One region of the Gardnerella sp. DNF01141 genome, then DNA from elsewhere that is predicted to be linked to it. Evidence: riboswitches for the same ligand, from Rfam matches in the RefSeq annotation. Region 1 holds a riboswitch; each other region holds the start of a gene.
The links. A riboswitch is a leader RNA that binds a small molecule or an ion and turns the genes downstream of it on or off. The one in region 1 is predicted to bind thiamine pyrophosphate.

Region 1 (2,274 bases):
ACCAAACCAGCCTGCAGGAGCACCATAATTAAGGAAATTGTAAGGCGCACGCATTGCGTGAACGCCCCAACGCACACCCGCAAACTCACTAAGAATTGCAGCATAAGCAACATAAGACAAAGGCGGAATCGTAGCAAAATAAATGTGTGCACTGGTTGAACGGAAACGATAGTCAAAAAGTATAAAATCTACGATTGCAAGAAGCGGCGCAATTGCGTGGACACAAAGACTGCTGCAACCGTTGCTCATATACGCACCAACAAAACCTAGCTTATTCGTAGGAGCTAAGAAGCAAAGATAAAGCGTAAATGTGACCGCAATGGCGATTGTCATCATGAATTTAAAAACGTACCAAGCATTGGATTTTGAATCAAACCAAACCGCTAATGACGCTTGAGAATCGGAAGAAGTGTCATATTCTGCAGAATTAGTAGCGCAACTGCGAGCGCGCATAAAAGCTGTAGTATCTAGCACAAGAGAGCCAGCCAAAGCTACACAAATCATAAGATTAGAAAGATTTGTAAAGTAAGTAAAAGTCATAAGACCTTGCAACGAAGCTGCCATTCCGTAAACGGACGCGATTATTGCGATTGCTCGAATTGCTGTGCGCGTGGCGTATTCACGCACATCGAGAGGATTTGCAGCGGCTGTGGTTTGCTGCTCTAGAATGGAATTGTTTGCCATGTTAACTCGCTTTCGTAACGTATGTCGATTAGGTAATGCTTATAAACTACTTACTTACCATATTTATGTTTACACTACCGGAAGGCGAAAATCTGTAGAAAAAGTTGCAAAAATACGGCGCGATTTTTGTAGATACGTGCAATCACTACGCGAACGCAGCGCGACGACTGCGCCAATAACAAAAAACGCGTCTATCCGTTACTAATGCAGCGCGCCAACTGCACCAGTAACGAAAAAACGACGTTATACGTTACTAACGCAGCGCGCCAACTGCAGGAGTAACGAAAAAACGACGTTATACGTTACTAATGCAGAACGCCAACTGCAGGAGTAACGAAAAAACGGTATTGAGCATTACTAATGCAGAACGCCAACTGCGACGTCACTAAGTAGTATGCGAACGATATAGTCGAACTATGGTTCGGAGTGCGCAATCGCCGCAAAATCGCGGGCGGCGCTGAGATTACATCCGTAGGACCTGATCTAGATAGTGCTAGCGAAGGGAAACATTATGACAATAAATAACACTGCAGAAGCAAACAACAGCTCGCAATCAAACTGCGCAAACGAAACAAAAAACTGCGCATCTACTACTAATCCAGCTGCAACATCTGCAAAAGTAGACACACTATTTTCCGTGCGTGCGCGACGCCGAATGTTCCTTAACGACGTTCGCCAATGCATCGAACGCGTACGCGCACAGCAGCCTCTTACACACTGCATAACGAACGTAATCGTACAAGACATAACCGCAAACGCACTGCTTGCCGCAGGCGCCTCGCCAATTATGGTCACAGATCCGGAAGAAGCTCACGCACTCGCACAAATCGCCTCCGGCGTGCTAATAAACGTAGGCACGTTCCATCAGCCAGAAACTTCCGAGTACATGCGCGCAGCTGTTGAAGGATGCGAAAAAGCCGATACCCCATGGGTGCTTGATCCGGTTGGCATTGGCGTGCCAGCACTTGCTCCACGCACGCGCTTTATTCACGAAATTATCAAGCACCACCCTACTGTAATTCGCGCAAACGCTTCCGAAATCATGGCACTTGCAGGCAAAGAAAGTAACGGAAAAGGCGTAGATTCTCACGATAACGTAAACGATGCGCTTCAAGCCGCTCGCGAGATAGCTAAAAAATACGGATCAGTAGTGGCTATTTCCGGCGAAAAAGATGCGATTTACGGCCACGGATGTTTAGCCCGCGTAACAGGCGGTAACAAAGCTATGACCAAAGTTGTTGGCACGGGGTGCGCTTTAGGAGCGCTTGTTGCAGCGTACGTTGGTGCAAATCCGGAACGTCCGCTCGCAGCAACTGTTGCAGCGCACGTGCATGCAGCAGCTGCTGGAACTTGGGCAGCTCGCCAAACCACAGCTCCCGGAACTTTCCGCACGCTGTGGATGGACGCGCTTTCCACTCTTAGCGTAAACGACATGTTTAGTTTGACAAATATTGAGTTCACTGTTGAGCCTGTGGATTGGACACTGTATTTGGTAACGGATCCACGCATGGGAAATCGTCCGGAAGAAGAAGTGGCTGTGGAGTCGGTTGAAGGCGGAGTTACAGTTGTGCAATTGCGCGATAAATATTC
Region 2 (2,274 bases), 560 kb from region 1:
GGATTGGTGACGAGCAAATCATCGCCAACGAACTGCAAACGATCACCAAGACGCTTGGTGATTTCTGCCCAATCATCCCAGCCTTCTTCCTGGAATGGATCTTCAATGGAAACGATTGGATACTCGTTGATGAGCTTCTCGTAGTAATCAAGCATGTAAGCAGATTCGCGCTCTTCGCCATCGAAACGATACTTACCAGTTTCCTTGTTGTAGAACTCAGAAGAAGCAACGTCAAGAGAAATACCAATCTGCTTGCCTGGCTCGTAGCCTGCGGCTGCGATTGCATCCATGATGTACTTCAAGGAATCCTCATTGGACTTCATCTTTGGAGCGAAGCCACCTTCGTCGCCAAGACCAGTAGCCAAGCCTTCCTTCTTCAAAACGTTCTTCAAGGTGTGATAAACCTCAACACCAGCGCGCAAAGCATCGCTATAGGTTGCGAAACCGTAAGGGGAAATCATGTATTCCTGAATATCGGTTGCAAAATCAGCGTGAGCACCACCGTTCATGATGTTCATGTTTGGAACTGGAAGAATGTGACCATTGGTACCGCCGATGTAGCGGTACAACGGAAGCTGAGCAGACTCAGCAGCAGCGTAGAGAGCAGCGAGGGAAACGCCGAGAATTGCGTTAGCACCAAGCTTGCCCTTGTTTGGCGTTCCGTCAAGCTCAATCATTGTTTCATCAAGAGCGCGCTGATCGGTGGCATCCATGCCAATAACCTTAGGAGCGATTACTTCGTTGACAGCCTTAACAGCTTCCAACGTACCCTTGCCCTGATAACGGGACTTGTCGCCATCGCGACGCTCCCAAGCTTCTGCTTCACCAGTAGAAGCACCAGAAGGCACTAAACCAACACCCTGAGCGCCATCTTCGGTCTCCAAATAAACCTGAACAGTAGGATTTCCACGAGAATCCAAAATTTCGCGTGCATATACGCTTTCAATAGCTGCCACAACTACTCCTTTATACCTATGGGTTGTGATGACTCTTTTAAGACTAGTGCGTTTTATGGACGTTACATTGTATTTGCAAGTGTTTATGCCGAGAACGTTCACGTGTCGCGAATTTGTGCGTTTTGTCCATGCCCGTGCGCCATAATAGCGAACTGACACGGGGTGCAACTTGCGCATTCATATGATTTTGCGGATATTGCTGAGAATATACCCGTCGAACCTGATATAGCTAGTACTATCGAAGGGATGTCGGATGAATATCCACTTTCGCGAGCGAAAAACTGAGTGTATTGCAAACAGGAAGCAAGCGAATAAAAAAGCAAATAAGCCATTAAAATCTTTTATCGCTTGGATTTCTACAATAGTTATAGTTTTTTGCTGGTTTATTATTACACTCGGTCCTGTTGAAAACCGCGCTTTGCCTTCACCTTTCGAAGTTATTAAAGCTTTTGTAGATTTACACAATGAGGGAATACTGTGGCCGTCTCTTGCAATAAGCGTTTTTAGGGTTGTTGCAGGTCTTCTTTTGGGTATTGCGTTTGCACTTCCTGCCGGAATTCTTTCTGGAGGAAGCGCAATAGGCGAAACAATAATAAACAAGCCTAGCCACATGATACGTTCAATACCGTTCCCTGCTCTAGCTCCTCTTCTTATTATTTTTCTTGGCGTTGATGAGCTTATGAAGATTATGCTTATTGCAGTGGGCGTTTTTGGCCCTATGTATGTAAATATTCGCGATGGTGTTCGTAATATTGATCCTCGCCTTATTGAACTAGCTAAGGCTTATCATATTAAAAAATCTACTATTTTCACCACTATTTTTATGCGCGGAACTCTTGCTAATTTTATGACTGGATTGCGTTTTTCTATTTCCGTCGCATGGGTTGCTTTAGTTACTTGCGAAACAGTTAATTCTTCTATTGGAATCGGCTATATTCTTTCGAGAGCGCAACAATTCTTTAGGCCGGATCAGATGATGGCTTGCATAATTATGTACGCAATTGCAGGTCTTGGATCCGAAATTACGGCAAATATTTTCGAATACTTATTCATGCCAGAACGAAGAATTTCCTAAAAATAAACACAATAAACAAGAAACACAAGATAATAAACACAAAAAAGGAGCCAACTATGGTTAATTTCAAATTAAAAAGCGCAAGCAAGCGTGCTATTTGCGCATTGTGTGCTCTTTGCACAGCAGTTGCACTAGCTTCATGCGGAAGCGCTCAGAAATCTTCAAGCAACGCGTCTTCTACAAAAGAAGATACTGGCACTATGCGTGTTGCTTATCTTTCTACAGCAAACTATTTAACTACAT
Region 3 (2,274 bases), 340 kb from region 1:
TGAAGATTACGCCTGCGACCCTCATATTCCACAACGTCACCACGGTCACGAATCCAGTCAAGGCGAAGCGGAGCCAAGCCTTCCTTAGGATCGCACTTTGGACCTTCAGTATTGTAATCCTTAAAAGGCGGATTAGGGCCAACGCCAGGAGTGTCCGAAAGCTTAATCTCAGTGTATGGAACTTCCAAATCGTAAGAACCGTACTCGTATTCAAAATGAACTGGAGTAGTTTTGCGAATATGAGCCTTGTCTCGCTGAGTGCATCCGCGTGATGCAATATCTACGCGCTGCTGCTTAGCTAACTTTGCTGCTTCTTTTGCTTCTTTAGCGTTAATAAAAGTTGGTTTCTTTTCTGCAGTTTCGTTAGATTCGGAGTTTGAAGCTTTTTCGTCAACAACTACGCGCTTAGCGTAGCCGTGCTTGCTTTCTTGGCGCACCGACTTCCAGCTTTCAACAAAATCATGCATTGTTGATTCTGGAGTTTGCGAAGCATAAATCGGTTCTGTAACGAAGAAGCCTGCAGCTTTTGTGCGAGCAATCATAGATACGTCTTCAAGCTGAGTTCTTCCGCCAACCAAAACTGGGAAATCGCTTGCGGAGCAAATCGTATTAATTTTTGCTTCGTCCAGCGTTGTGTGATTTGCTTCCAGTTCGTAAGAGGCAGTAGAGTTTTCTTGCCCCTCTTCTGGGTTTCGCATTGCTTTTACGCAAATGTAGTCAATGCAACCATCTGGAAGCTCGTTAATAACCTTAACTAAGCTTTCTGTTTCAACTGTTAAACCAATAACAGCATCCTCGCCAAGCAAAGCGCGCGCCTCTCTAGGTTCCATGTCGCTTTGAGCTAAGTGAACGCCGTCAACTTTAATGCTTTGATTTCTAGCCTGCCAAGCAACATCAACTCGCTCGTCAATAACAAAAGTTACTGAATCACACTTGTTATTGTCTTCAATAATTTGCGCAATATCTCGAGCAATAGTTGTGATTTCTTTTGCGCTTTCATCGTTTGCGTGCAAACGAATCAACGTTGCTCCTGCGCGCAAAGCATCATCAACAATATCGGTAAGCGGACGATTATTACAAGCTTTTGGGTCTGCAATAAAGCAGGCGGTGAGATTGAACTGATCACGCATTGAGGCGTATGGATAATTCGAGGTCATACTAAAATCGTTGCTCCCTACGTTGTATTAACTAAACAGGTTCGAAGGGTTAGGTTTTGCCTATCTCAGCCTTCTAAAAGAAAGCACCCCTGCAAATGTCGAATTATCAGCCATTTTACACGATTACATGCACTTTTTATTAAAGGCATGTTGCGAAGACTTTGTTTTTGTAAAGTTTTCACAACATGCCTTAGTTTTACAAAGTTATAGTTTGTAAGTTTTAGCGCTCGTGGTGATTTATAGTGCGTGAAATAAAATCTCCCAAGCTTTGCACAATCTGCACAAGAATAATGCAGAGCACCACGGCAACCGTCATAACATCGTACTGGTAGCGCTGGTAGCCGTAACGTATTGCAATATCTCCAAGTCCGCCAGCTCCAACTGTTCCAGCCATTGCACTAAAACCAAAAAGCGTTATGAATGTAAGAGCAGCGCCGCGAATAAGCGAAGGCAAAGCTTCCCAAAGCAGCACTTTGCACACAATTTGAAGTTTGCTTGCTCCAAAGCTTTGTGCAGCCTCAATTAAGCTTCCGTCAACTTCTGCCAAAGACTGTTCAACAATTCGCGCCACAAACGGAGCTGCTGTAATAACAAGCGGCACAATAGCGCCTGGAACTCCAAGAGATGTGCCAACAAGTAGGCGAGTGAACGGAATTAAAGCAACAAGAAGAATAATAAACGGCACTGAGCGCACAATATTAACAATCCAGCCAATAACAGCGCTTAAAGTTGCGTTTGGGCAAATGCCCTTTTTGTCCGAAATAATAAGCAGCACACCAATTGGAAGGCCAATTGCATAAGCTAAAAGTGTTGCAACAGAAGTCATTACTAAAGTATCTTGCACGCCTTCAATTAGTAAATCGCCATAGTTATCAATAAATTGTGTAGCAGTTTCTAGCATTTTACTTCACCTCGCCTGCAAGTGTGTAGTTTTCGGTAAAACTCTTCTTATTTCTATGATTTTCTACTTTGTCGTCTGCAATAAGCGTGCGCAAAATATCGCTTTGTGGATTTGCGAAAAGTTCTGCAGTATCTCCTAATTCCACAATATTTCCGCCGTCAATCATTGCCACACGGTCGCAAATATTTCTAGCAACTGCCAACGAGTGCGTAATAA

Region 2: linked by a shared signal. The riboswitch ahead of HXT35_RS00370 (ABC transporter permease) and the one ahead of thiM (hydroxyethylthiazole kinase) in region 1 are both predicted to bind thiamine pyrophosphate.
Region 3: linked by a shared signal. The riboswitch ahead of thiC (phosphomethylpyrimidine synthase ThiC) and the one ahead of thiM (hydroxyethylthiazole kinase) in region 1 are both predicted to bind thiamine pyrophosphate.

What each region holds. Positions count from the first base shown of each region.
Region 1 is NZ_CP058391.1:670,475-672,748, forward strand. Features, by position in the region: gene HXT35_RS02485 (hypothetical protein) at 1-684, opposite strand, end outside; TPP riboswitch at 1,097-1,206, shown strand; gene thiM (hydroxyethylthiazole kinase) at 1,340-2,274, shown strand, end outside.
Region 2 is NZ_CP058391.1:112,526-114,799, reverse strand. Features, by position in the region: gene eno (phosphopyruvate hydratase) at 1-956, opposite strand, end outside; TPP riboswitch at 1,105-1,220, shown strand; gene HXT35_RS00370 (ABC transporter permease) at 1,210-2,031, shown strand; gene HXT35_RS00365 (ABC transporter substrate-binding protein) at 2,088-2,274, shown strand, end outside.
Region 3 is NZ_CP058391.1:328,333-330,606, reverse strand. Features, by position in the region: gene thiC (phosphomethylpyrimidine synthase ThiC) at 1-1,157, opposite strand, end outside; TPP riboswitch at 1,155-1,258, opposite strand; gene HXT35_RS01250 (methionine ABC transporter permease) at 1,378-2,058, opposite strand; gene HXT35_RS01245 (methionine ABC transporter ATP-binding protein) at 2,060-2,274, opposite strand, start outside.